Regions from separate parts of the Microbacterium schleiferi genome, predicted to be linked through region 3. Evidence: predicted binding sites of a transcription regulator. Region 3 holds the regulator's gene; each other region holds the start of a gene.
The links. Region 3 encodes LexA, which represses DNA repair genes until DNA is damaged. Its sites were predicted from a motif close to TCGAACANNTGTTCGA; they were not measured.

Region 1 (5,771 bases), 160 kb from region 3:
GTGGTCGGGCTCTGACGCCCTGCGGGATGGAACATGCCGACCCGATACGGCGGATTGCCCACAGATCCGACGAGCGCCTCGGCGTCGTCTATGAAAGCCCACACGCGATCGACGGGCGTGCCCCACTTGGCTGGGCCACCTGGAAGGCCCACCGACAGGGCTTCGGCAAGAGCCCACATCTTCTCGTCGTGGAAGCAGTCGTCAGCCATGCCGTTGGCCCGGCATCCGGGGCAGACGTAGCTCATTGTTCCTCCTCCTGGGTACGGATCTGTTGGTTCTGGTCAGGCGTCTTCGGGACGAGGTTGTCGCCCTCGTCGTCCCACTCGACGTGCTCGCCGCAGTAGTGCTTGCCGTTGACCGCGAGCCACCCGTAGTCGTCCGACAGAGTGCCCTCGAAGTGGCGTGTGAACTGCTCCGCGAGGGGCTTCCTCGCTCCCGTAGACGGTGTTGTTGCCGTGCACATCACCGGACCTGTCTGAACGACTGAAACCACTCATGCCTACCCCCCTCTCAGCATCAGCACGAGCGTCAGAACCCGCCGCGCGCGGCGCTTCTCAGGCCATAGGTCTGATGCCTCCGAACCCATCAGCCATAGCACGCTAGCTATGCTGCGTGCGGTTCCGTCGTCATCTCGGCGCGCTCTAGCGATCCAATCGACCGAGTAGCTCATGCTCCCTGTCCTTCCGATCGGGGAGCGGTGTGGAATCCGACGCCGTGACACTCCGGACAGCTCTCCCAGTGGTTAGGGTGGCTCCACTCTCGATCAGCGGGCCAGGTCGGCGGCGGGCCGTCGACCTTGACCATGCCGCCGTTGCACGCCGACGCGCACGGCCTGGCGTCCGGGTGATGCTCAGGGCAGAGCGTTCGCCCGTCCTCGTAGAACCAGAAGACCTCGGTGTCACGCTCCTCGTGTGGCTCCCGCAGGTACTCCTCGACGGATTCGAGCGGCCAGTGCGAGGCCTCGTGGTCGTCCACGTCCGGGATGGTGCGCGTGCACTTCAGCTCGTCGCATTCGGCGCGGTAGAACATCTCGCTCGTGATGCTCATTTCTCCTCCTCCTGGGTACGGTTCTGTTGGTTCGTGTGCTTGGTCATGTCGTTGCTCCGATCCCGTATCTCTTCGCGAGACGTTTCGCGACCCGCGCTGTCTTCGCTTCTTCCCGAGCCACCTGCTCAAACACCCGGATCAGATGCTCGTACTCTTCCTCCGGGTACCAGTGCCCGGCGGTGCACACCACACGCCTGTCATCACCCTCAAACGCGGGCGGGTACACGGCGATCCGGGCGCCGCAATCCTGCCTCGGGCACGGGACCGCCGAGAACGATGGTCGTTCGATGCGGGGCCAGCGGGCGTTCATCCGCCACACATCCCGCACAGCGTCAGACATCGCATCCACATCATCCGGCCGGTCAGCGGACAGGATCGCGTCGAGCCGGTCACCCAGCCACCCCGCCAACCCCGACACAAGCCGTTGCCCATCCACTGGTGACGTTGATCGGGGCAGGCCGATGATCCGGCCCGTGTCCGACCGCCACGCCCGCCCAGCAACCCCCGGCACCGGTTGACGCAGCGTCCCAGCCCACACCGTAACCCAATACACCAGCAACGAATACAACTCATTCACATCATCAAACGCCGCAGCATTGAACGGGACAGGCGCCTCCGACGACGAATCCACCCGCTCAGCCTCCGCCGGCCGCATCACAACACCGTGATGCAGAAGGTGACCGGCGAGCTCACCAGATATCAGCAACGCCGTACGGATCCTCCCGTGGCAGCGCGCACAATACGCCCCGTGACGCGCCACCAGACCAGACCCGTCCTCCCGGGTGCAACCACGGGCGCAGAACCGTTCCACCTCGATCTCACCCACGGCTACCCCTCACTGCTTTCAACCCGGCGTCACGTCTGACCTGCGCGACGAACCCGACCAGTTCCCCGGTGTGCGCGGCGACCTGAGCGTCCGTGAACCCCGCCCTGACAAATGCGAGAATCATCTCCCTACGGCCCTGCGGGCGGATCACATGGTTGATCGCCGCGACGAGCACATCCTCGACCGTCACACCACGGGTATCCGCCTCGGATGCGAGCCGCCCCCACACCCCCGCAGGGACCGTGACATTCATCGTTTCCATCACGACCCCAGCTTTCGCGCGCGGTAGGCGCGGGATCGTTGAGCAGCGCATGCCCTACACACACGCCCAGTCGAACCACGCGTGCGCGTGTTTTCTGGTGTGTACTCATGCCCGTGTTTACAGTGCGTCGCAAGTGATAGGCGCTGACGGCGAGCGTTCTCCGCCCAGGTAAGCAGCCGGAGGTGCTTCGGATTGGCGCATGCCCTGTTGAAGCACTGGTGATCGACCGTAAATCCATCCGGTATCGGTCCGAACTCGATCGTGTATACCAATCGATGAACTCTCCAGTCACTGCCTCGGAATGCGACCATCCCGTAACCGTCACGATCACGTCTTCGCACCCAAACCCAGCAGTCGCGATCATTAGCAACCGTCAGCCGGCGGATGTCCTCGACGCTTTGGAACCTATTGGTCATACCTAGGCCACCCCCAGTGCGTTTTCGTGGATGAACTGTTGAACCTCGAGCGGGTTCTTCGTGATCGCCCCGGTCACGTACCGTTGCGGCGCTGATGGTGCGGTCTTCGCCTTGTCAAGGATCCAGAGCGCAACCTGCAACGCCCCGTTCGCGTCGACCGTGACACCGGTGTGCCGGACGATCGCATCCACGACGGAACGGATGTTGTTGACCCCGCGGCGGGCGGCGAGCTTCCTCGTCATCTCCGGGACATGGATTGCGTCGGTCGAAACTCGCGCGCGGTTACTACTGGACTGACTCTTAGAAGGTGAGTAGAAATCCCCTGTTCCCCTGTTCCCCTGTTCCCCTGTTCCAGGCGCGACACTCTCGCGAGGATTCGCGACGCTCTCGCGAATTACGGATGCCTTGTAGTCAAAAGTGCCGTCTGGCCTGGGAAATCTTCCTTTGCCTGGCTTGTCGATGCGTTGCACGTCTTCCCAGAACGAGATGTAGAGAAGTTCGGTCCCGTCGACCTCGTATCTGTGGATAAGTCCTGCCTGGTGGAGGTCGGAAATCGCTTCTGACACTCTCGCGAGAGTGTCGCGAGGATTCGCGAGCATGTCGCGAGGGAACACGTCACCGACGATCAGAGCGAGGTCATCCTTGCCGACGCCGTTGTCATCGACGTAAGACTCAAGCCCCTTGAGGACCAAGCGAGCGTCCCACCCAACCGATGCGATGCGTGACGATCGCCAGAACTCCGGCTTCGTACTCCTGATCCTCATGATTCCCTCTCATACGGCGTGCGTGTGTGTGCGTCGACGAGCAGCCACAGGTCACCGGCAAGGTCCATCACTGGCGTCGCTATGGCGCGTTGTAGCGTGGCGGCGTGGGTGGCCCCGGGCCGGATGTACAGGCCGCGTTCCTCGAGGTCGTGGAGGACGATCGCGCCGGCATCGGCTTTGTCGCCGTTGCAGATCGCACATGCGGCGATGAGGTTCGCGGGATGGTTGAGGATGCGCGACCCGCCCGCTTGACGGTTCGCCCGGTGATCCGTCGTGGTCGCTTCGCCCTGGCACCGGTTGAGCGCGAGGATGCAGAAGCCACCGTCCCGGTGAATCACGGCATCCTTCACCACACGGGGCGGGTGATTCACACCCCTACGCTTATTCACGCCGTCACCTCGTCAACCCACAGGAACGCTCCCGGCGCACGGTTCATCCAGACGACCTCGATCACGTCCCGCTTCACCGCGTTATCGCTGCGCGCGCCGATCTGGACCTGGTGCCAATCTGAGAACAGCTCGTCGTAGAGACTCGATGCGTAACCCGACAGCATCACCGTCGCCTGACACTCCCTGAGCGTTGCGGCCATCGCTCGGTGGTCGTCGTCGGTCATCTCGTGCGAATAGCGTGCGCCGCGGCGACTGCTGTGCACGTACGGCGGATCGACATAGAGCAGGTTGTCCGCGAATGCTCCGTACTGCTCGATGACCTCGAGCGCTGGTCTGCATTCGAGCGACACTGCGCGCAGCCTCTCCGCCGCTGGCAAGAGCCGGGTCCGGTACGCATCCATGTACGTCTGAAACGACGCGTTGGTCCCGTTCGGGTCGGCATAGAACCGCCACCCGGTGCGCTTCATCGTCCTCGAGCGTCCCTGCGTCAGAAGCACCCACACCTGTCGAGCTAGCTCCAGCTCGTCGGCATCCTTCAGAGCGGCAGCTCTTTCCAGTTCGGCCCGAGAGTGTGGTGTTAGGTCCGCAAGGTGGAGCAGCTCGCCCGGACGTTCCCGGAGCACGCGCCAGAACGTCATCAGGCGCTCGTCCAGATCGTTGACGATCTCGATCTTCGATGGCTCCTTCGCGAGCAGCACCGAGAGGCTTCCTGCGTATGGCTCGATATACCCGCGATGTGCGGGCATCAGTGCGACGATCTGATCCGCGATCTGCTGCTTGGCACCGAAATACTGGATGGGAGATTTGAGCCCGCTCACGTTCCCTGCTCCATCCGTGTGATGTCGGCGGCGGGGTCTTCCGAGTGGTAATGAGACCAGCGAGTGCATCGCCCGCCCGAATCCGTTACGCACGACTCGTACACGCGGGAAACGTGTGAGGAGTCTGGCTCAAGTGCTGCGATGAGAGCGACTCGGGCGTACTCGCGGAACTTCGCGTCGAAGTCTTCGGTAGCCCTGTACTCGTCTGACACCGCCTCGCCGCAGTCCTCGAAGAACATCGCGTCCGCAGCGCGCTCAATCATGTCGGCGGTGATCATCATTCCTCCCCCGGTGGTCCGCCATGCATTCGTCCGGGCACCCCTCAGAGCACAGGTCCCAGGACTCGCGTTCCTCCTCGCGAGGATCTTCATCAGGCGCAAGCATCCTCATGTCGCGCTCTCCATCCGTGTTATGTCGGCGGGAGTTGCGTCCCAAAGCGTGCGCGGAACGTTGTCCGCCTTGTTCGTGCGGCGGCGAGACGGTGTATCCCACCCTGGGCGCGGGGGACGCTGAGCGACGACACGGAACCCAGCTGCCCGCAGGCTCGCCCCAGACTCGTCGACTTGCGTGTATGTGATGAGCCGGTCATACCCGAGAGCGAAGGTCGCGCGCCTGGCCGCTCCGTACAGCATCGAGTTCGCGTTGCGCGTGCCATCCGTCGCTGTGCGAATCACTTCGAGAGTCGCACCCTCAGCTTGGATCACCCGCGACACAGGACGGCCGACGATCGCGACACCGACAAGCTCCGATCCCTCAGCGACACCGACGCTGAACTTGTGCCCAACAGGCGGTTCGTTGTGTCGGTGATGCAGCGCGACGAACTCTCGCGCCGCCTTCAGATCCACGGGAACGATGCGAAGACTCATTGCTGACGCTCCATCCGTGTGATGTTGGCGCGGAGCCGGGTGATGATCCGGTCCAACTCGGCAACCCTGGCCACGTTCGTGTCCGACAGGTGCGACCGTTGAGCGCGGATCACGGCGCTGCTCATGAGCCCGCCGTACGCGGCGCGGTCCTCAACCGGTGACGTGGTGCGGCGCGTGTACTCCGCCTCAGCTCGCTCCAACGCCACACGCCACCCTGGAAGCTTCGGCGCGTTACGTTGCCGCCACCGGGCCTCCGCGTTCTCGCGCTGCACACGCTCGCTCTCCTGGCGACGCTTCGTGCGGGCAAGCTCGGCCTCGAAGTGCTTCTCGCACAGAGAGAACCGGTGCACAGGATTGCCACAGACGTGACCGGTGGTGTCGGA
Region 2 (5,771 bases), 910 kb from region 3:
GCTGTCAACGCAGGTCGGGATCGTGTTCCAGGACCCCGATGCGCAGCTGGTGACAGGGACGCTGCTCGACGAGGTCTCGTTCGGACCCGAGAACCTGCGCCTGCCGGTGCCCGAGGTTCTCGCCCGCGCCGAGTCGGCCCTGCGGCGCGTCGGGCTCTGGGAGAGGCGGACCGAGAACCCCGATCGGCTGTCGGGCGGTGGCCGGCAGCGCCTTGCCATCGCGTGCGCACTCGCGATGGGCGCCCCCCTCCTCGTGCTCGACGAGCCGACGGCGAACCTCGACCCGCGAGGGATCGACGATGTCTATGCGGCCCTGGCCGAGCTCGCGGCATCCGGTGACCGGGGAATCGTGCTGATCGAGCACAACCTCGACGCTGCCGTCGCGTTTGTGAACCGCGTCGTCGTGCTGGATGCCGCGGGCGTCGTGGTCGCTGACGGTCCCGCCGACGAGATCCTGCGTGGGCGGGCAGACGAACTACGCGAACTCGGGGTGTGGTTGCCGACCTCGACCCTCGCCGCGCTGCGGCTGCAGAAAGCCGGGTACCTGTTCGATCCCCTGCCGATCAGCCCCGACGAGCTGCGCGAGGCGCTCGAGCGTCAACCCGCGGCGACCGGAGTCGGCGCAGCGGCTGTGTCCCTGCCGGAGGCCGCGGTGTCGGCATCCGGCACCCGCATCGAGGTGCGAGGTCTTACCCTTCGACGCAGCCGGACCGAGGTGCTGACGGATGTCTCGCTCGACGTCCGCGACGGCGAGTTCCTCGCGGTCGTCGGCGCCAACGGGGCGGGCAAGACGACGTTGATCCAGGCCCTCGCGGGGGTGCTCACCCCGCCCCGCGGCACGGTCAAGGTCGACGGCCTGGACGTTGCTCGCCTCGACGACCGCTCTCTGTCGAAGCACGTCGGGTTCGTGTTCCAGAATCCCGAGCACCAGTTCATCGCGGCATCCGTGTTCGACGAGATCGCCCACGGCCTGCGCCGCCAGCAGCTCGACGACGCGGAGGTCGAGCGGCGCACCCTGGCCCTCCTCGACCGGTTCGGACTGCGGAAGCGGGCGCAGGTGCATCCGTTCCTCCTCTCGGGCGGGCAGAAGCGCCGACTCTCCGTCGGCACCGCGCTGGTCGCCGGAGCTCCCGTGCTCGCCCTCGACGAACCGACGTTCGGGCAGGATCGCGCGCGTGCTGAGGAACTGCTCACGCTCTTGCGTGACCTCAACCGCGACAGCACGACGATCATCGTCGTCACCCACGACATGCAGCTGGTCGCCGAGTACGCCGACCGCGTCGCCGTCATGGAGTCGGGACGCGTCACCGCGACCGGAACCCCGGGCGAGGTGTTCGCGGATGCCGACCTCATCGCCCGCGCGGGTCTGCGGGTGCCGCCGCTGGCCCGCGCGCTCACCTCTCTTGCCACGCACCCGGAGCTTCGCACGATCACCCGCGTAGCAGACCTTCCCGGTGGTGGGTCGTGACGACCGCGTCGACCGTGATCCCGGCATCCGTGACCGATGACCCCTACGCCGGGGTGCCCCGCACCTCCGCGGTGCGCTTCCTGTACGCGATGAACCCGCTCGCGAAGATGGCAGCGATCCTTCCCGCGGTCGTGCTGCTCGTGTTCGTCCGCGACCTCGCGACACCGATCGCCTTCCTCGCGCTGGCCTACCTCGTTCTGATCGTCGGCGTGAGCCTCAGCATCCGCGCGGTAGCCGTGCTCCTGCTCGCGGTGCCCGGCGCGATCCTCGTGCTGGGGTTCGGGTTTTCGCTGTGGACCGATGCCGCACTCGTCGCCAATACGCACCCCGTGCTGCAGATCGGCGCGTGGACGCTCTACAGCGGGGCGCTGCAGATCGGGTTCGCGACGGGCCTGCGGCTCGGGGCGATCCTCGCGCTCTCCCTCATTCCCGGCCTCAGCACGACCGGTCCTGATCTCGTGCGGGCCTGCGTCCAGCAACTGCGCGTGCCGTACCGGATCGGATACACGGCGCTGGCCGCTTTCCGTTTCGTCCCCCGGTTCGGGCACGAACTGGAGATCATCCGCCAGGCTCACCGCGTGCGCGGCGCGCACCGGGGACGAGGGCCGATCGCGAGTCTGCGCCGCTGGGTCAGCTACATCGTCCCGCTGCTAGCCGGCGCCATCCGTCACGCCGAGCGGGTCGCTCTCGCGATGGACTCCCGCGCCTTCGGCGCCTACCCCGACCGGACCGAACGCCACCTCGTGCCGTTCCGCGCCCGCGACGTCGTGTTCATGGTCCTGTTCTGGGTTGTGTCCGCGGCGCTGTTGGCCCTCTTCTTCCCCTGGGCTCCGCCGGTCTAGTCTCTGCGGCGCACGCCGGCGGATGCCGCGAACGACGGATGCCGCGACCCGCGCCTCCTCAGAGGGCGGTGTCGCGGCATCCGTATGTGCGGCGTGTGACTAGCGCTTGCCGGCGAGGTCTCGTCCGACGATCTCGCGCATGATCTCGTTCGTGCCGCCGTAGATGCGGTGGACGCGAGCGTCGAGGAACGCGCGGGCGATCGGGTACTCGGTGATGTAGCCGTAGCCACCGTGCAGCTGCACGCCGAGGTCGAGCACCTCCCACTCCCGCTCCGTCGCCCAGAACTTGTACTTCGCTGCCTCTTCAGCCGAGAGCTTCTTGCCCGCGTAGGCCCGCATAACGCGATCGGTATATGCCCAGAGCGCTTCGACACTCGCGGACATGTCGGCGAGCCGGAACCGGGTGTTCTGGAAGTCGGCGATCCGCTCACCGAAGGCCTCGCGGTCCTTCGTGTACGCGAGCGTCCAGTCCAGCGCCGCCTGAGCTGCCGCCGCGCCGGCGACACCGATCGACATGCGCTCGAGCGGGAGGTTCATCATGAGCTGCACGAAGCCCATGCCCTCGCGACCGCTGATGAGGTTCTCTTCCGGAACGAAGACGTCGCTGAACGAGAGCTCTGCGGTGTCGTGGCCGTGGAAGCCCATCTTGTGCAGCTTCTTGCCGTGGTCGAACCCGTCCATGCCGTTCTCGATGAGCAGCAGACTGAAGGCATCCGGCCGGTTGCCCTCACCGGTCTTGACGAACGTGACGACGAGGTCGGCGGTCTTGCCGCTGGAGATGAACGTCTTGGCGCCGTTGACGATGTAGCCGCCGTCGACCTTCTTCGCGGTCGTCTTGATGCCGCGCAGGTCGCTGCCGGCGCCGGGCTCGGTCATCGCGAGAGCGCCGATCACCTCACCAGTCGCCATGCCGGGAAGCCACTTCTCTTTCTGCTCCTGCGTCCCCATGTGCACGAGGTAGGGCACCGCGAGGTCATCCTGGATGCCGAACGCACCGGCCAGCGACCCCGACCCGGCCGAGATGACTTCTTCCATCACGATGGCGCGGAAGCGGTAATCCTGCAGCATCCCCGCACCACCGAACTCCTCGGGCACCGAGAGACCGATGAGGCCGGACTCGCCGGCAGCCTTCATCGTGTCGCGATCGATCTCGCCCTCGGCATCCCACCGGGCGATGGCCTCGTTCGTGACGTAACGCTTGACGAACTCCTTGACGACGTCGCGGAACGCCTCGTGGTCCTCGTCGTAGATGTCGCGCTCCATGTGAGCCCTTCCTTCCACATCGATGGCGCGGGCCTGCCAGAATCAGCGGCTAGGCCCCGTCGCCGACGCGATTCTATGCCCCGGCCCTGGACAGATTCCGATCCGACTGTGGGATTGCGGCTCACGGTTGGCGGTACTGGGTCCCGCGTTTGTGGAATGCCTCCAGCTTCGGCTTCTCGTTCGACCAGTCTCGTATGCGTGTTGACACGTCGTCGTATTTTTGTTCGACTATCCGCATGCGATGGAACGGGCAGGCGATCGGCGCGGGCGATACCAATGCGCTGCCCGGGATGGAACACCTCGGTGGCTTCGTGCGGTCGGTGACAACACCCGAGTTCGCGGGCATGACCTTCCACGAGGTCGTCGCCAAAAGCGCCCTGAACCACGTGCCCGGCGGTTCAGCGATGCCCTTCGACTGGACCGTGAACCCCTACCGCGGATGCAGTCATGCCTGCAGCTATTGTTTCGCTCGCGGCACGCACGAGTACCTCGAGCTGGATGCCGGACGCGACTTCGACGCGCAGATCATCGTGAAGGTCAACGTCACCGAGGTGCTCCGCGCAGAGCTCGCGAGGCCCTCGTGGACCGGCGATCCCGTCATGCTCGGCACGAACACCGACCCGTATCAGCGGGCCGAGGGCCGCTACCGCCTCATGCCCGGCATCATTCAAGCACTCACCGATGCGGGAACGCCGTTCTCGATCCTCACGAAGGGAACCCTGCTGCGCCGAGACCTTCCGCTGCTGGCGGAGGCGTCCCGGGAGGTCGACGTGTCGCTGGCGATGTCGATCGCTGTCTTCGATGACGCGCTGCAGAGCACGCTCGAACCCGGGACACCCTCCGCCGCGGCACGGCTCGAGACAGTACGGGCGGCGACGGATGCTGGATTCCGCGTCACCGTCTTCCTGATGCCGATCCTCCCCCACCTGACCGACTCGATCGCGACGCTCGATGACGCCCTCGCGCGCATCCGCGCAGCAGGCGCACACCGGGTGGTGTTCGGCGCCCTGCATCTGCGGCCCGGGGCGAAGCAATGGTTCCTGCGGTGGCTCGAGCGGGAGCATCCGGATCTCGTCGGGGCGTATCGCGGGCTCTACCCGGGCGCCGCCGCGTATGCACCAAAGCCGTATCGGCAGTGGCTCGCCAAACGCGTCCGGCCGCTGCTGCGGGTGCACGGCCTGACCGGACATGCCGAAGAAGAGGCGCCACCCCGCGAGCCGGTTCCCGGCCTCGCCGCGCGCCGAGCCGCGGCATCCGTCATCACGACCTCACGTGGCCGCCGGGCGGATGCCGCCGCCATGCTCTTCTGAGCCGCGCCGCCTTCCCCGCACGGACGGAGGAGAAATCCCCCAGGTAGGACGATCCGGTCGGGATTAGTCCTACCTCGGAGATAGTGCCTACCTCGGGGAGGTACGGGGAGGGTGACGGCGGCAGGTGTAGCGCAACCCGCGCACCCCCGAGCTGTCGCCCACATCCCGCACGGACGGAGGAGACATCCCGCAGGTAGGCCGATCCCGCGGTGATTCGTTCTACCTCGGCGATAACGCCTACCTCCGGGAGATGCCTCCGGAGGGTACGGACGGGTACCGGCGGCAGGTGGAGCGCAACGCTCGCGCACTGGTGTTGTCACCCACGCCCCGCGCTGACGTAGGAGAAATCTCCGAGGGAGGACGATCCGGTGGGGATTCGTCCTACCTCGGAGATATTGCCTACCTCCGTGAGGTGGCAGGGAGGTGCCGGAGGCGGCAGGGAGGTGCCGGAGCGGGGCTCAGGCGTCGACGAGCTCCTGAGGAGCGTCGACGTCCGCGAGCTGGCGGCCAGCGATCTCCTCCAGCACATCGTCACCGATGCGGGCATCCTCGAAGGGGGCTTCGATCTCGGCGCGATCGAGCATCTCGGTCATCCGACGGCGGCGCTGACGGGTGATGAGCGTCACGACGCGACCTGCGCGACCCGCGCGACCGGTGCGACCCGAGCGGTGCAGGTACGTCTTGTACTCATCGGGCGCGTCAGCCTGGACCACCAGATCGATGTCGTCGACGTGGATGCCGCGCGCTGCCACATCCGTCGCGACGAGCACGCGAACTCGGCCCGAGGTCAGCTTCTCGAGGTTGCGCGAGCGCTTGGCCTGGTTGAGGTCACCGTGTAGCGCAAGCGACGGAATTCCGGCGTCATCGAACTGCTCGGCGAGCATCTCG
Region 3 (5,771 bases):
TCGGATGGCGCAGCTGCGTCGCCAGATCCGCGACTTCGGGCCCGCCCGGGATGCCAAGCGCGCGGAGAGGCGTCGAAACACCGTGCCGTCGGTCGCGATCGCGGGCTACACGAACGCCGGCAAGTCCAGTCTGCTCAACCGCTTGACGGGCGCCGGCGTGCTGGTCGAGAACGCTCTGTTCGCGACCCTCGACGCGACAGTGCGCCGCACCGAGGCATCCGATGGCCGCGTCTACACCTTCACCGACACCGTCGGTTTCGTGCGCAATCTGCCCCACCAGCTCGTCGAGGCGTTTCGCTCGACGCTCGAGGAGGTCGGCCAGTCGGACGTGATCGTGCACGTCGTGGATGCCTCCCACCCCGATCCCGCGGCGCAGCTGGCGACGGTGCGCGATGTCATCGGCGACGTCGGTGCGCGCGATCTTCCCGAGCTCGTCGTGTTCAACAAGGCGGACCTCGTCGACGAGTCGACACGGATGGTGCTCCGAGGGCTGGAGCCCGCGGCGCTGTTCGTCTCGTCCCGGACGGGGAGGGCATCGCCCAGCTCCGAGACGCCATCGAGCAGGCGCTTCCGCTTCCGGCGGTCGAGGTACAGGCGGTCGTTCCCTACGACCGCGGCGATCTGATTTCGGCAGCGCACGAGTCCGGACACGTCATCACGATCGCGCACCAAGAAGCCGGGACAGCGCTTCATGCTTTCGTGTCCGAGAAGCTTGCGGCAGAGCTCGCGCCGTTCAGCTCAGCGTCAGCGGCGCGACATCCGGTGGAGTGAAGCCGAACACGACGCCCAGGAACGCCAGCTCGGTCTCCAGGGCGTGGATGACGGTCTCCGCCCGTCGGAACCCGTGCGCCTCGCCCTCGTAGAGGACGTACGCGTGGGGCACCGCGCGGGCAGCCAGCGCCGCGCGAATGGCCTCGGCCTGTGCCGGGGGACGACCTCGTCATCCGCCCCCTGTAGCAAGAGCATCGGAACGTCGAATCCCTCCGGGTGCGACAGCGGAGACCGTTCGAGATAGAGGTCTTCCGCGTCGGGGAGCGGACCGATCAATCCGTCGAGGTAGCGGGCCTCGAAGTCGTGCGTTTCGGCGGCGAGCGCGCGAGCATCGCCGACGCCGTAGCGTGAGACGCCGGCAGCGAAGGCGTTGGTGCGGGCGATGGCGGCGAGCACGGTCCATCCGCCGGCCGAACCGCCGTCTATGGCGATGCGGGAAGGGTCGGCAAGGCCCGCGTCTGCCAGCGCCACCGCGGCGGCGCGCACGTCCTCGACGTCGACGACGCCCCACTGTCCCCGCAACCTGTCGCGGTAGGCGCGACCGTACCCGGTGGAGCCGCCATAGTTCACATCCAGAACACCGATCCCGCGACTGGTGAAGTAGGCGATCTTCGGGGATGCTGCTCCGCCGACATGACCTGTGGGCCCGCCGTGCACGAGGACGAGGTAGGGCGGCAGTTCGCCTTCCGGCGCTGAGGCATCGGGGTTCGTCGGAGGGAAGGCGAAGGCGTAGACCTCTCCGCGGGGACCCTCGGCGGTCAGCTCGACCGGCCGCGGCGTCCACGGGGCCGGCCACGCGGACTCGCCTCCCGCGACCGACTCCCAGTTCCCGGTCTGGGTGTCGACCACCCAGACCCCGGCAGCACCATCTGTCCGCGCGCCAATGACCAGGGCGCGCTCTCCTGCGGCATCCTCGATCGATGCCCCGGCGCTCACCGGTCCGCCGAGCTCACGGACCTCGCCATCCGGCGAGATCGCGACGATGCGGTCGGTGCCGTGCGTGCGGACGCAGACGGCGGTGCCGTCCGCGGTCAGGGAATACCAGCGGCCGCCGAGCGACCACAGCGGGCCGCCGGTGTCCTCGGGTGCGGCATCGATGCGCATCGAGCCGCGCGAGGGCGACCAGGCGTGCAGGTTCCAGCGGCCGTCGGGATCATCGACGAAGACGAGCTGCTCGGCGTCGGCCCACTCCGGCTGCAGGGGTGCTCTGTTGGCTCCCCCGGCGAGGGTCCGCCAGTTCTCGACACGACCGTCAACGATGCCGCCGAGGCGCAGCTCCGTGCTGTCCCACGGCATGTTGGGGTGATCCCAGGCGATCCACGCAAGCTGCGACCCGTCGGGCGAGACGGCGAGCTGCGCGACGAAGTCGCTGCCGGCGACCACCGACACGATCCGGTCGGGATCGGCCGAGGCCGAACCGTCTCGGGGGATCCGGACGATGTCGCGAGCCGGGATGCCGGGCCTCGCGTGGTCTTCGCGAATCGCCCAGAGCTGTCCCGCCGCGAAACGAAGGCCACCAAAGCGCATTCCCGTGCCCGCTGGCGTCAGAGGGCGCGGCTCCGTTCCCGTCTCGCGGAGCCACACCCGCTGGTCGGTCTTCTCGACGAAGCACAGCGCGCCATCATCCGTCGCCGCCCAGGCGCCGCCACCGTACTCGTGCACGCGCGAACGGGCGTTCCACGGCGCCGGCAGCAGATCCTCGATCGTCGCGTCGGGGAGGCGGCGCCTGACCGTCGTGCGGCCGCCCTCGGCCGGAACGCTCTCGCCCCACCAGATCTGTTCGCCCTCGGGAGCGGCAACGAACCGCGCCCCTTCGTACCGCGGCGAAGCAGCCGCGACGGAGGCTGCCGTGATCGGTGAGGGCCACGTGCCGTAGGCGAGTCGCGTGTCGGGGGAGTCCATGCTCCCCACGCTACGCGCGGTCGCTCGCGGTCTCCTCCTCGGACACGATCACCTCGACGACCTCGACCTCCGCGATCTCGCGCTGCTGGAGCAGTTCGAGGACCCACGCGACGATGATCGTCACGAGGAACACGACGACGACGTCGGCAAACGACAGCGGACGCAGGGCGAGGAGCCAGACGACGGCGAGGACCACGAGCGCGACGCGGATCGCGACACGGTACCGGGCCAGGAAACGTCCGAAGCCACCCGTGTTGAGACCACGGGCTGCCAATGCCTCGCGCGCCGTGGCGTTGAGGCCGCTGACACCACCGCGAACCGCCGTCGCCCCACGGCTGGAACCCATCAGCCAGCCGATCACCGCGATCACGACGCCGAGCACCGCGATCACGAGGGCGCTTTGAGCCATGGATGCCGTGAGCTGGGCATAGATGACGCTGAGGGCCGACGGCGACAGATCGAGCTGACCGGCCAAGACGGTGCTCGCCGCCGCGCCGATGCCGAATCCGGCCGCGAGCATCCCCCCGCCGATGAAGAGTCCGACTCCGGTGCCGATCACGGCGACACTGCGGCGGCGGGCGATGACGATCGCGAGCACAAACAGGCCGATCGTCACGACCGAGAGCCACCAACCGACAGCATCGGCGAGTGCGTAGACGGTGCGGAAGGTGGTGAGAGCCTCACCGTCACCGATGATGATGGTCTTGTCGATCGTCGGGATCAGGCTTGCAACGCCGACCCCGCTCTCGGTGAGCCGCTCCTTGACCTGTTCGATGATGGGGCCCAGAGCGATCCCCAGCCCGTCGCTGTCGAGGACGAGGATGCCGCCACCGTCAGCTGTGGCTGCGGTCGTGATCGACCGATGAACCCCGCGAAGTGCGAACCCCCAGACATCGGAGAAGGCCTCGGACGCGACAATGCGTTCAACCGCGGAGTTGACGAGGTTCTGTACACCTTGCGCCGCCGGCGCCCGCAGCGCATTGAGGGCGGTAGCCGCTGCCGGCGGCAACCCCAGACTCTCGACCCCGTCGAAGACCTGATTCGTGAGCGCGGTGAAATCCACCTGTTCGTCGATGGCGGCAGTAGCCTCGTCGACGATCAGCTCCTGGACGGCGGGGTCTTCGGTCAGGGGCGCGAAGGTCGCCACGAACGCCGCTTCGTCCACGAGCTGCACGCGCGCCCACGTGGTCACGACCGAGACCGGAACGAGGATGGTCGCGATCACGATCAGCAGCGCGGACAGCGCCGCGCGCCACCAGCCTCCGGATGAGGTGGCGCGACCGGCTAGGCGCGCGTTCTCGGCCTCGAGAGTACGAATGCGGGCTTCGAGATCATCCGGCGATGTCGGGGTCATGCGCCCATTCTGTCGGAACTGTCAGGCGCTCACATGTCCGTGAGGTAACGACTGCGTCCCGTTACACCCAGAAAGAGGTGCGTGAGACTAGACGGCCCGCAGAACGGCGACGACCTTGCCGAGGACCGTCGCGTCGTCGCCGAGGATGGGCTCGAAAGCCGAGTTGCGGGGGAGGAGCCACGTGTGGCCGTCTCGCTGACGGAAGGCCTTGACTGTCGCTTCGCCGTCGAGCATCGCCGCGACGATGTCGCCGTTGTCGGCCGTCGGCTGTGATCGCACCACGACCCAGTCCCCGTCGCAGATGGCTGCATCGATCATCGACTCGCCGCTCACGCGCAGCATGAACAGGTCACCCTTGCCCACGAGCTGTCGCGGCAGGGGGAAGATCTCCTCGATCTGCTGATCGGCAGTGATCGGCACGCCCGCGGCGATGCGCCCCACGAGCGGGACCATCGCGGCATCGCCGACCGAGGGCGAGATGTCTGCCGGGTTCTCGGCTGCCATGCCCGGCAGATCGATCAGTACTTCCATCGCGCGCGTCTTGCCCGCGTCACGCCGGAGGTATCCGCTGAGCTCGAGCTGGTTGAGCTGATGGGTGACACTCGAGAGGCTCTTGAGTCCGACGGCGTCGCCGATCTCTCGCATGCTCGGCGGATAGCCGTTTCGGGCGATCGCCCGCTGGATCACTTCGAGAATGGCGAGCTGTTTCTCGCTGAGGCTGCGCCGCCGCCGTGTGCCCGTGCGCTCCCGTGACGGCTCCTCGTTCATGACCCTGCTCCTGTCGCTGCTCGCATCTGCCCCGCACTCCTCTTCGAATGTCGGAGGTCGGTGATTACGTGTGTTCATCGAAACCGTAACCGTCCCGACGCCGATTCGCGGACTCTCGGCCCGCGTGTCGTGTTCGAAAGAACAGCGAGACAGTTACCCCTTGACAGACACAATACTCGAAGATAGCTTCGGAAGAGAGGTTCGTATCCATCCCTCCTGGCCGAGAGGTGGATGCGAATTTCTCCCCGAGATAGCGGAGGATGACATGACGACGATTGCTCTCGGCCCCCTGACCACGGCGACCTCATCGGTTCGGCGCGCGGATACGCGGCAGCCGGCGACCCGCCTTCGCTTGACCGCCCGCGGACGAGCAGTGCTGACCGCTGTTGCCGCTCTTCCCGCTGTTCTGGTCATCCTCGGTGCGATCTGGGGAGGCGGCGCAGCGCTCGCCTCCCTGGAGCCTGCTGCGCCCGCCGGCACCTTCGAGACCGTCACCGTGTCGTCGGGGGACTCCCTCTGGTCCATCGCGGAGGAGATCGCACCGGATGCCGATCCCCGTGATGTCGTGTCCGACATCGCCCGCCTGAACGGCTTGACCGGAAGCGTTGTGAGCGCGGGGCAGCGACTCGCGATTCCCGCCGTATACAGTCAGTGATCCCTCCGGCGTGCCCGGCGACGGTGTCGCTTGGCACCGTACGATGGGACGGGTGACGATCCGCCTCGATGATCTCCCGCTCCGCGACGACCTCCGGGGTCTCCAGCCCTACGGTGCGCCCCAGGCACCGCTGCCGGTCGCCTTGAACGTCAACGAGAACACGCACCCGGTTCCGCGGGAGGTGGCGGACGACATCCTGGATGCGGTAGGCCGAGCTCTCGGCGAAATCAACCGCTACCCCGACCGCGAGTTCCGGGAGCTTCGCGCCGCATTTGCCGACTATCTTCGGCACGGCCTTGTCGCCGATCAGATCTGGGCGGC
Region 4 (5,771 bases), 1.4 Mb from region 3:
CCGCCATGATGCTGCTCGCGTGGATGCTGCGCCGTCAGCGACCGCGCGTGCTCGCCGTTGTCGGAGCGGGTATCGGATTGGTGGGCGTCGCGCTGTTGGTCGGCGTCGGCGGAGAACCGGTCGACGGATGGGGACTTGCTGCGGCTTTCGCCGGCATGATCTCGTCATCGCTCGGCTTCGTGCTCACGGGACGGTGGGGCAACGAGATCCCGGGGCTCACGATGGCGTCGTGGCAGCTGACGGCGGGTGGGCTGATGCTGTTGCCGGTCGCGCTTTTCGTGGACGGCCCGCCGCCCGCGTTGACGCCGACGTCGGTGCTGGGTTTCGCGTACCTCTCGCTCGTCTCGACGGCGCTCGCGTTCACTGTCTGGTTCGCCGGGCTTCGGCGCTTGCCTGCCGCCACCGTGGGGCTCGTGGGGCTGCTCAATCCCGTCACAGGTGTCGCGCTCGGGGTCTTTCTCGCGGGGGAGCCCTTCGGAATCGCGCAGACCGCGGGGCTTCTGCTCGTGCTCACCGGGATCGTGCTGGGCGTGGTGACGCCGCGGCGGGCACCGGTGGCCACGCCACCTGCTCCGGGCCCGACGGCTGCGCTCCTGACTGCGGCGCCGGCGGCGGCTCTTGCAGGGCCTCCCGCAGCAGACCCTTCGCCCGGGCATAGCGGCTCCGCGCCGTCGAGGCCGGGATCCGAAGCAGCCGGGCCGCGTCCTCGAGTGTGAGGTCGTCCCAGTGCACGAGCCGGATGAGCTCTGCCTGGGCAGCCGGAAGGGAGTCGACTGCACGCCGCACCTCGAGCCCGGCATCCGCCCCGGCGGTTGGCGACTGATCGAGTGTGTCGATGAGGCGCCGGGTCAGTTCGTCGCGGCGACGGATGCTGCGCCAATGGTGTCTCTGCACGTTGCGGGCGACACCGAACAGCCACAGGCGAGCCTCGTCGCCGTCGCCAGGCATCCGCCGACGGGAACGCCACGCCTGTAGGAGTGTCTCGCTGGCTAGATCCGCGGCATCCTCTCGGGAAGCCACGCGGTGGAGGAAGTACGCGAGGATCCGCGGAGCATTCGCCGTGAGTGCGGACCGGGCGTCGTCGTCGGTCACGGTGCGGGAGTCTCGGTCGCATCGGTCGAGCACTGGGTTTGCCATTCGCCTCCGACCCCGCTGACGAAGAGGGACTCGTCATCGGGAAAGGAGGCGAAGACAGACTTGGCCATGCCGTTGAACACCACCACGGCGAGAGCCTCCTGGAGGACATGCGCGTCGCTGACAGTAGGGTCAGGCTGGGGTCCGCCAACCAACGTGAAGTCGAAGTCCGCCATGTCGGCACCCGGGATCAGGTGAGAGAGCCGGTCGGCGCGGTCGAGGTGGGCGAGTCTTACCGCGACGCTCGCAGAGTCCGGCGCCATGTTTGCGATGTCCAGGTCGGAAAGGTAGGCGCGGGCTGCATCCTGCACCTCCTGAGTCGGGAGGACGTCTGCCTTCATTCGCGTCTCGCAGAAGCCAACGAAGTTCCCGTCGACATCCGTCCACGAACGGGTGAACGCCAGATCCGGGTCGGTGATGTTCCATGGTGCCCATCCGCCGGCAGCCATGGCGCCGCCGCCGACGAGCACGAGTGCCGCGCCGAAACCGATCGCCGGTGCCAGGATGCGGCGGCGTTGTGGTGTGCGTCGTGTGCGTGCCGCCGCGAGCACGTGCACCGCCGTGACCACGGCAGGATCATCGGTCTTCGCACGTGCGTTCCGCAGCGTCTCGTCGAGATCGTCCATGTGCACTCTCCTATGGTCGGGGATCCCGGATGGTGGGTTCACAGAGCACATGCCACGGTGATGGTGTTTCGTCCACGTCGGGCGAGAATCCGCGGATTAGTGCCAAAACCTGATGTTCTCGCGGGGGTGTCGGCGTGGCGTGGTGGGATGGGGGCATGACGCGCGCACTCGTGGTGATCGATATGCAGCAGGGGTTTGATGACCTCGACTTCTGGGGGCCGACGGCCAACCTCGACTGCGAGGCCAATGTCGCGCGGCTCATTGCGGCGTTCGCGGGGAGCCGGTGGTGGTCGTGCGGCACGACTCTCGGCATCCGGATTCGCCGCTGCATCCCTCCCACCCAGGCAACGCGCTCGTCGATGCTGTCGCGAAGACGGATGCCGCGGTGCTGGTGACCAAGAACGTCAATTCGGCTTTCTATGGTGAGCCGGACCTCCACGCCTGGCTGCAGGAGCGGGGGATCGACGAGCTGGTGGTGTGCGGCATCCAGACCAACATGTGCGTCGAGACCACCGCTCGGATGGCCGGGAACCTCGGGTATGACGTGACAGTCGTGCTGGATGCGACGCGGACGTTCGACCTCGAGCAGGTCATCCCTGGGGTGGGGGTTGTGCGGCGAACCGCGGCTGAGCTCATGGCGAGTACGGCGCTTGTTCTCCAGGGCGGCGACTTTGCGCGCATCGCCACCACTGCCGATTTCGCCACAGCCTGAGGGGCGCAACCTTCAACGCTGACTCGAACAAAGTATCTATTCGCGCACATCGGTCGGATTGATCGGGTTCTGTCGGATCGTTCCGGTCGGTTGCTCCGGCTAAAGGCGTGAGATCCTATAAAAGCTGAACTTCCGATGTCGGATGCCCCGCGTAGCGTGCTCTCATCGCATTGACGCATTAGAACATGCGTTCTAACCTGTGGGAGTGAGGGCGATCATGGGAGCACAGCGCGCGGAGGCTGCCGCTGACGTCCGTGACCGGCTGGCTGAGGTGCATCGCCTCCGAGCCCAGGTCGAGCAGGTGCAGGGGCGGACCCTCGACGTTCCGGTCTTGCCGTCGTATCCGGCGCTGTCGCGGCTGCTCCCCGGCGGCGGGCTGCGGCCCGGGTCGGTGTACACGGTAGCGCCGGGGGCGGCATCCGTCTCGCTGCTGCTCGCGCTGCTGGCTTCGCCCTCGCAGGCGGGGTCGTGGTGCGGAGTCGTCGGGATGCCGAACCTGGGCGCCGAGGCTGCGGAACGCTTGGGAGTCGACCTGACTCGGCTCGTGATGGTTCCGGACCCGGGATCGCGATGGCTCGCGGTGACGGCCACGATCACCGAGGTGCTGCCCCTAGTGGTGGTGCGTCCACCGGGACGGGTCTCGGATGCCGACGCTGCCCGGTTCGCGGCTCGCCTGCGCGATCGTGACGGTGTGCTGCTCGTGCAGGGGCCGTGGCCGCAGGCCGAGGCATCCCTGTCAGTGAGCGATCCCGGCTGGAGTGGTCTTGGTCGCGGGCACGGGTATCTCGACGCACGAGAGGTCACCGTCACGGTGTCCAGTCGGCGCCTGGCGACTCCGAGGCGGGGACCTGTGCTGCTGCCGGCGCCGGGGGAGTCGTCGACGCCGTCCGGGGGCCTTCTCCCGTGGTGCGAGATGCGCGTGAGCAGGAGATCGAGACGGTGCCGATTCGGGAGGCGCTGCCCGTCCGGGAAGCAGGGTGACATGCCTGCCGACTCACCCCCACGAACGCTGACGCGAAGCCTCGCACGAACGCTGACGCGAACGGCGACGCGAAGCCTTGTGGTGTGGATGCCGGATTGGCCGGTCACCGCGCTGACGCGGGACGGGCCGCACCCGCTCGACCCCACCGACCCGATCGCGGTCGTCGACAAGAACCTCGTCGTCGCGTGCTCAGCCACAGCGCGCCGGGACGGAGTGCGGCGAGGGCAGCGTCGGCGCGACGCGCAGGCACGGTGCCCGGCCCTCGCGATCGTTCCGGCTGACCCGGTGCGCGATCACCGCGCGTTCTCGCCTGTCGTCACCCAGCTCGAAGAGCGTGCTCCCGGTGTGCAGATCGTGCGTCCGGGGCTCTGCGCACTGCGCGCTCGGGGCCCTGCTCGCTACTACGGGGGTGAATCTGCAGCCGCGCGGGTGCTCCTCGACCGGATGCGGGAACTCGGCCTCGTCGATGTCCGCATCGGGGTCGCCGACGGACCGTTCACCGCCGAACAGGCAGCGCGCAGTGCGACCACGGCGGCTGATCCCGTCCGCATCGTGCCGGAGGGAGCGGCATCCGCGTTCCTTGCCCCCCTATCGGTCGCGGCACTCGACGATGCGGACCCCGCCTCGAACGTCGGATCCGGCATCGTCGATCTGCTCGCGAAGCTCGGCGTCCAGACGCTGGGAGCTTTTGCCGCGATGCCCGAAGAGCGCGTGCGCGAGCGGCTGGGGGAGCGCGGAGTGCGGTTGCAGAACCTTGCCGCCGGCAGCGACTCACGCCCGATCGAGCCGCGGGTACCGCCGCCCGAGCTTGTCCGTGAGATCGCCTTCGAACCCCGCTGGAACTTGCCGAGCAGGTCGCTTTCGGGGTGCGGCAGACCGCGGATGCTTTCCTGGCCAGCCTCGGGGCGATCGACCTGGTCTGCACCGAGGTGCGCATCGAGCTGGTCGGTGACCGGGGGAGCGCAGCGAGCGGGTGTGGCTGCATCCCGGGTCGTTCGATGCCGCCGCAATCGTCGACCGGGTGCGCTGGCAGCTTGCCGAAGACGCCGCCGATCTTCTTACCGGCGTCGGGCTCGTTCGTATCTCACCCGAGGCGGTGGATGCCGCATCTCACCACGCCCCGGCGATCTTCGGCTCGGGACCCGAAGAACGCGTGCACCATGCGCTCTCTCGCGTGCAGGCGATGCTCGGGCACCGCGGTGTCGTGACCCCCGCGATCGGGGGTGGGCGCTGGCTGGACGAACGGCAGGTGTGGGTGCCGTGGGGTGACCGGCTTCCTCGCGACCATCGCACGCTCGCCGCCGAACGCGCCCGCCCGTGGCCGGGGAGCCTGCCCGACCCGCTGCCGGCCACGGTGTTCACCGCTCCCGTGGCCGTCGAGGTGGTGTCGGCATCCGGGGTCACCGTCTCGGTCGACGACCGCGGGCAGCTCACCGGCACGCCGACGCTCTTAATCGAGACCGGGCGTCGCCGGGCCGTGGCGGCGTGGGCGGGGCCGTGGCCGGTCATCGAACGCGCCTGGGATGCCGCCCGCGCGCGCCGCGCGCATCGGTTCCAGGTCGTGGACGCCGATCAGACCGCGTGGCTGCTGGTGTGCGAACAGGGAGCCTGGCATGCCGAGGGACGGTACGACTGATGGGGTTCAACAATCCATCGGTGCCGTGGTCGGAGATGGAACGGTTGCTCAGCGACCGCCGGCGTCCGAAGCCGCCACCCGGGGACGGCGGCGACAGCCCGGCGTGGTCGCACAAGCGCGGGCCGTACGTCGCCCCGGCGATCGAGCGCCCTGCCGAGACGGTTCCGTATGCCGAACTGCACGCGCACTCCTCGTTCTCGTTCCTCGACGGGGCGTCTTCCCCCGAGGATCTCGCCGAAGAGGCCGAGCGGCTCGGCTTGCACGCGCTCGCGATCACCGACCACGACGGGTTCTACGGCATCGTCCGGTTCGCCGAGGCCGCCGAGCAACTGAGCCTGCAGACGGTGTTCGGCGCGGAGATGTCCCTCGAACTCCCCAAGCCGCAAAACGGCGAACCCGATCCCGTCGGTGCGCACCTGCTCGTGCTGGCCCGCCACGAGGAGGGGTACCACCGTCTCGCGTCGGCCCTCACCCGGGCTCAGCTCCAGGGAGCGGAGAAGGGCCGCCCGCACTACGACCTCGAACAGCTCGCCGCGTTCGCCCGAGGAGACGAGCGTCTCGACGGGTTCTCGGGCAGCCGGGGCCGTTCGGAGTGGGCGGTGCTCACCGGATGCCGCAAGGGTGCCGTTCGTCGTGCGTTGGCAGGCGGTGGCGCGGATGCTGCGGCCGCCGCCCTCGACG

Region 1: IT882_RS17255 (HNH endonuclease signature motif containing protein) is a predicted target of LexA. The motif match lies at 2,459-2,474, and genes of this name have one in related genera.
Region 2: IT882_RS00755 (Rv2578c family radical SAM protein) is a predicted target of LexA. The motif match lies at 3,786-3,801, and genes of this name have one in related genera.
Region 4: IT882_RS17145 (DNA polymerase Y family protein) is a predicted target of LexA. The motif match lies at 2,652-2,667, and genes of this name have one in related genera.

The regions. Positions count from the first base shown of each region.
Region 1 covers NZ_CP064760.1:908,350-914,120, reverse strand. Annotated here, with positions in the region: gene IT882_RS04315 (hypothetical protein) at 1-245, opposite strand, end outside; gene IT882_RS04310 (hypothetical protein) at 242-463, opposite strand; gene IT882_RS04305 (hypothetical protein) at 667-1,047, opposite strand; gene IT882_RS04300 (hypothetical protein) at 1,091-1,678, opposite strand; gene IT882_RS04295 (hypothetical protein) at 1,866-2,138, opposite strand; gene IT882_RS17255 (HNH endonuclease signature motif containing protein) at 2,135-2,446, opposite strand; gene IT882_RS16320 (hypothetical protein) at 2,554-3,315, opposite strand; gene IT882_RS16315 (HNH endonuclease) at 3,312-3,686, opposite strand; gene IT882_RS04275 (DNA adenine methylase) at 3,701-4,522, opposite strand; gene IT882_RS04270 (hypothetical protein) at 4,519-4,893, opposite strand; gene IT882_RS04265 (XF1762 family protein) at 4,909-5,388, opposite strand; gene IT882_RS04260 (hypothetical protein) at 5,385-5,771, opposite strand, start outside.
Region 2 covers NZ_CP064760.1:153,926-159,696, reverse strand. Annotated here, with positions in the region: gene IT882_RS00770 (ABC transporter ATP-binding protein) at 1-1,468, shown strand, start outside; gene IT882_RS00765 (energy-coupling factor transporter transmembrane component T) at 1,486-2,310, shown strand; gene IT882_RS00760 (acyl-CoA dehydrogenase family protein) at 2,410-3,573, opposite strand; gene IT882_RS00755 (Rv2578c family radical SAM protein) at 3,810-4,883, shown strand; gene IT882_RS00750 (DEAD/DEAH box helicase) at 5,342-5,771, opposite strand, start outside.
Region 3 covers NZ_CP064760.1:1,064,725-1,070,495, forward strand. Annotated here, with positions in the region: partial or broken gene hflX (GTPase HflX) at 1-771, shown strand, start outside; gene IT882_RS05050 (prolyl oligopeptidase family serine peptidase) at 745-2,673, opposite strand; gene IT882_RS05055 (hypothetical protein) at 2,684-4,027, opposite strand; gene lexA (transcriptional repressor LexA) at 4,115-4,795, opposite strand; gene IT882_RS05065 (LysM peptidoglycan-binding domain-containing protein) at 5,061-5,450, shown strand; gene IT882_RS05070 (histidinol-phosphate transaminase) at 5,494-5,771, shown strand, end outside.
Region 4 covers NZ_CP064760.1:2,425,389-2,431,159, reverse strand. Annotated here, with positions in the region: gene IT882_RS11765 (EamA family transporter) at 1-716, shown strand, start outside; partial or broken gene IT882_RS11760 (RNA polymerase sigma factor) at 682-1,137, opposite strand; gene IT882_RS11755 (hypothetical protein) at 1,089-1,760, opposite strand; gene IT882_RS16595 (hypothetical protein) at 1,916-2,155, shown strand; gene IT882_RS11750 (isochorismatase family protein) at 2,044-2,472, shown strand; gene IT882_RS17145 (DNA polymerase Y family protein) at 2,678-4,723, shown strand; gene IT882_RS17140 (hypothetical protein) at 4,659-5,090, shown strand; gene IT882_RS11740 (error-prone DNA polymerase) at 5,090-5,771, shown strand, end outside.